Regions from separate parts of the Acidibrevibacterium sp. genome, predicted to be linked through region 1. Evidence: predicted binding sites of a transcription regulator. Region 1 holds the regulator's gene; the other holds the start of a gene.
The links. The regulator LexA, encoded in region 1, represses DNA repair genes until DNA is damaged. The targets are predictions, from matches to a motif close to TGTTCTANNTANGTTC.

Region 1 (2,187 bases):
CCCGAATCCCAGTGATCACGCCAGCGGAGGCGGCGATGATGAGAACCATGCTCGCCGCCGTGGTCAGCGACGGTACTGGCCGCGCCGCCGCCATCCCGGGCGAAAGCGTCGCCGGCAAAACCGGCACCTCCCAGGCGTATCGCGATGCCTGGTTCATCGGCGCGGTTCGCGGCACGCTGATCGGCGTCTGGTTCGGCAATGACGATGCGAGCCCAACCAAGGGCGTCACCGGCGGCAGCCTACCGGCACGTTTGTTCCATGACCTCGCCGTGATCGTCGCGCGGGAGTGACGGAAAGGGCGAAGGGAAATTCTAACGTCGCGCGGCGCCTATCAGGGCGGCGCCGAATAAAGCCGCGGCGGTGGTTGCAACGATGATCAGAAAGCGCAGCCGCCACGCCGCGGCTTCCGCCTCGGCGGTCATCGTCTGGCGCAGCGCCGCGCGCAGCGCGGCGGCGCGCGCCGGAAGATCGCCCGCGCGGTTGACGGCGGCGGTCGCGGCGCCGCCGAATCGCGCCTCGTCATTTTTCCCGAGCGCTGCCGCCATGGCATCGATGTCGGCGGTACGGCCGGCGGCGAGTGCGTCATCGACCATCGCCTCTTCATGCAGAGCGCGGGCAAGCGGCAACGGCGCGGCATAGGTCGCGAGAATGCCGGTAAGGCCGACGACGACGAAAGCCATCGCGAGAAAAGCGATCAGGCTCCCGCCCCGCCGCGCCGGGGGCGGGCTCATGCGTAACGCCGCAACAACGCGACCAACCGCCCTTGCAGGCGCACCCGCTCGGCGGGAAAAATCCGCGTCTCGTGGCGAGCGTTGGCGGGCTCCAGGGCGATCGAATTGCCACGCCGGCGAAGCCGTTTCAGCGTCACCTCGCTCTCGTCGATCAGGGCGACGACGATTTGGCCGTTTTCCGCGCCCTCGCCACGACGGATGATCGCGGTATCGCCATCGAGGATGCCGGCATCGATCATCGAATCGCCGGCGACTTCCAACGCATAATGTTCCCCATTGCCGAGCAGCGCCACCGGCACCTCGATCAATGTGCCATGATCACGCAGTGCCTCGATCGGCAGACCGGCGGCGATACGGCCATAGAGCGGCAATTGCACCGCGCTCGCCGCGGAGGCGGCGCGCACGCCCTGGAGCCGGGCGGAGAAGTCGCCGCGGATGACATTGGGGGCGAAACTGGCGGGGGGAGAGAGCCCGGATGGCGAAGCCACACCAGCGGCTGCCGAGGAGACACTCGCGACGTCATGGCCCGGCCCGCTCGCGGCGGCGATGTCCTCGGGCAGGCGCAGCACTTCGAGGGCGCGGGCGCGGTGATGGCGGCGGCGCAGAAACCCGCGTTCCTCCAGCGCCAAAATCAGGCGATGGACGCCGGATTTGGATTTGAGCCCGAGTGCCTCTTTCATCTCCTCGAAGCTCGGCGAGAAGCCAGTGCTGCGAAGATGCTGATCGATGACGGTCAGAAGCTGGTATTGCTTGCGGGTCAGCATGCGAGCCTTTTCTGTCTTGTTTTATCTCGCCCCAAAGACACCGGCCGCTGCCCCAAGCCACCCAGGCCGTGTCGAGCGAGAGGAAACGCCGTTAGGGACTCCAGGATTTCTGATCAGTGTTCTATATTAGTTCTTGTTCGCCCGTCAAGCGCGCGCGAGCGGCATTCCCGCGAGAGGGATCCTCACGGTTTCGCAGGAGGGGCTGCCGGGAGGAGGCCGAGCACGTTATAAAGCCGGATGCTCGGCGGCCAGCGCCGCATCACCGTCTCGCGATGGTGGGCGGCGGCATAGCCGGCATAAACGATGATTGCGAGGCTCGCCGCCCAGCCGAGCCAGATCGCGGTGCCGGGCCGGCGGCGTGGTGGCTTCGCGGGGGGTGTGATCCTCCGCTCGGCGGCCGCGACCCGCGGCGCCTCGGGAATGCGGACGGCGGATTCGGGCGCTACCACGGCGGTTACCGCGGGTGTCGCCTCCGGCTCGGGCGGCGGTGGCGTGGTATCGGCGCTCGGCTCCCATTCATGGCCGCAACGCGCGCAACGCGCCCGCCGGCCGGGCACGAGCAGCGTGTCCGGAACCTCATAAGCCGCGGCACAGGCGGGACAAGTGATGTGCATGAATGTCTCGAGAAGTTACTTTGCCGTCCCGGCTCGGCTCTGGCAATGCCCCGGGGAAGGGAATGGGACAATGCGCGA
Region 2 (2,187 bases), on a different contig from region 1:
CGACGAGCCAGGCGGCAAAAAGTTCGCGCAATTCATGCGGCAGCCGCAGCACAACATAGCTGGCATGCGATGCCCCGGCGCCGGCGGCGGCGGCGAGGATGCGCTCGAGCTCGGCGTCATTGAGGCCGGGGATCATCGGCGCCGCAAGCACGCCCACCGGGACACCGGCCGCCGCGAGCGCCGCGAGTGCTTGAAGGCGCCGCGCCGGGCTTGCCGCGCGCGGCTCCATGGCGCGGGCGAGCTTGGGATCGAGGGTGGTGATCGAAAGATGCACCCTGACCAGCCGCTTCGCCGCGAGCGCTTGCAGGAGATCGAGATCGCGCAGCATGCCGGCTGATTTGCTGACGATCGCGACCGGATGCGAAAATCGCAGCATCACCTCGAGAATGGCGCGGGTAAGCGCGAGCCGCCGCTCCAGAGGCTGATAGGGATCGGTATTGCTCCCGAGCACGATCGGGCGCGCGACATAGCCGGGGCGCTGCCACTCGCGCACGAGAAGCCGCGCGATATCGGGCTTGAAGACGATCTTGCTCTCGAAATCGAGGCCGGGCGAGAAGCCGAGATAGGCATGGCTCGGGCGCGCGAAGCAATAGACGCAGCCATGCTCGCAGCCGCGATAGGGATTGACGCTGCGATCGAACCCGAGATCGGGGCTTTCGTTCCAACTGATCGCCGAGCGGCTGGCATCGCGGATCAAGGTGGTTGCGAGCGGCGGCGGTGCTGCCGCCTGCGCCTCGAGCGTGCCCCAGCCGTCATCGAAGGCCTCCGCGTGCTGGGTCTCAAAGCGTACCGGCGGATTATGGGTCGCGCCGCGGCCGCGTGGCGGCGGCGAGGTGCGGGGATCGGGTTTCGCCTCCATGCGCGCTCCTTGCGGCGGCGGGTGCCGCGATGATTGAAGTTCCTATTTTGTTCGACAAGGCAGCATGATCCCGTGCGGCGCGATCGTCAAGAACAAAATAGAAACATTTTTCGGGTTGCCACCCTCGGGGGGCGCTTATATCGTCTGATCCTGAGGACAAATATGCGGCGCATGGAGGGGGAAATGGCCGACCGAGCCGGTAAAACCGCGATCGTCATCGGCGCCGGGATCGGGGGGCTTGCCGCCGCCGCGGCGCTGGCCCCGCATTTCGCCGAAATCCTGGTTTTGGAGCGCGATCACCCGCCCACCGGCGCGGGCGCGCGAAGCGGCGTGCCGCATGGTGATCAGGCGCATGTCCTGCTGCTCGGCGGGCAGCTTGCGTTGGCCGAGCTGCTGCCCGGGTTCGAGGCCGATCTCGCCGCCGCCGGCGCCGTTCCGCTGCGCCAAAGCGCCGACAGCTACATGGATTTCCCCCGGCTCGGGCGGTTGGCGCCGTTCGATATCGGCATCAATTTCTACGCCGCCTCGCGGCCGCTGATCGAGGCGGTGGCGCGGCGGCGCGTCGCCGCCTTGGCTCCTGTGACGATCCGCGGGGGGGTGCGCGTCGCGGCGCTGGTGACGACGACGGATGGCAGCGCTGTGATCGGCGTGCGGCATGCCGGCGCAGACGGCGCGCCGGAGACGCTGACCGCCGATCTCGTCATCGATGCCGCCGGACGCAATGGCACGTTGAGCCGAACGATGCTGGCCGATACTGGCCATGCCCCGCTCGCGGTGACCGAAATCGGCATGGAGGTTGCCTATACGACTGGCATGTTCATACCCGCCGAGGATGCGGCGCGGGATTGGAAATACGCTTATGTGCTCGCCGGACCGCCGGCGGAGACGCGATCGGGGCTGATCCTGCCGATCGAGGGGGGGCGCTGGCTGGTCACCATGGTTGGCCGCTTCGGCGAGCGCCCGCCCGCCGATTTCGCGGGATTTCTCGAATTCGCGCGTGGGCTCAGAACCTCGGTGCTTTATGAGGCGCTGAAAGCCGCGGCGCCGCTCGGCAAGTTCACCCGCTTCATCACGCCCGGGAATACTTGGCGGCATTTCGAGCGCCTCGCGGCGCCGCCGCGTGGCTGGCTGCCGATCGGCGATACGATCTGCGATCTCAACCCGGTTTATGGCCAAGGCATGGCGGTCGCGGCGCAGGAGGCGGTTTCGCTGCGCCGGCTTCTGGATGAGGGCGGCGATCTCGCGGCGCTGCCGGCGGCCTATCTCGCCAAGCTCGCGGGGATCATCACGCCGGCCTGGTCGGCGGTGCTGAGCGATCTCGGCTTTGC

Region 2: the regulator LexA is predicted to act here: its motif matches at 897-912, upstream of ACP5M5_RS05670 (PA0069 family radical SAM protein).

Annotation. Positions count from the first base shown of each region.
Region 1 is NZ_JBMFWJ010000049.1:8,870-11,056, reverse strand. It holds gene ACP5M5_RS12345 (transglycosylase domain-containing protein) at 1-290, shown strand, start outside; gene ACP5M5_RS12340 (hypothetical protein) at 312-731, opposite strand; gene lexA (transcriptional repressor LexA) at 728-1,495, opposite strand; gene ACP5M5_RS12330 (zinc-ribbon domain-containing protein) at 1,678-2,109, opposite strand.
Region 2 is NZ_JBMFWJ010000012.1:6,654-8,840, reverse strand. It holds gene ACP5M5_RS05670 (PA0069 family radical SAM protein) at 1-859, opposite strand, end outside; gene ACP5M5_RS05665 (NAD(P)-binding protein) at 1,043-2,187, shown strand, end outside.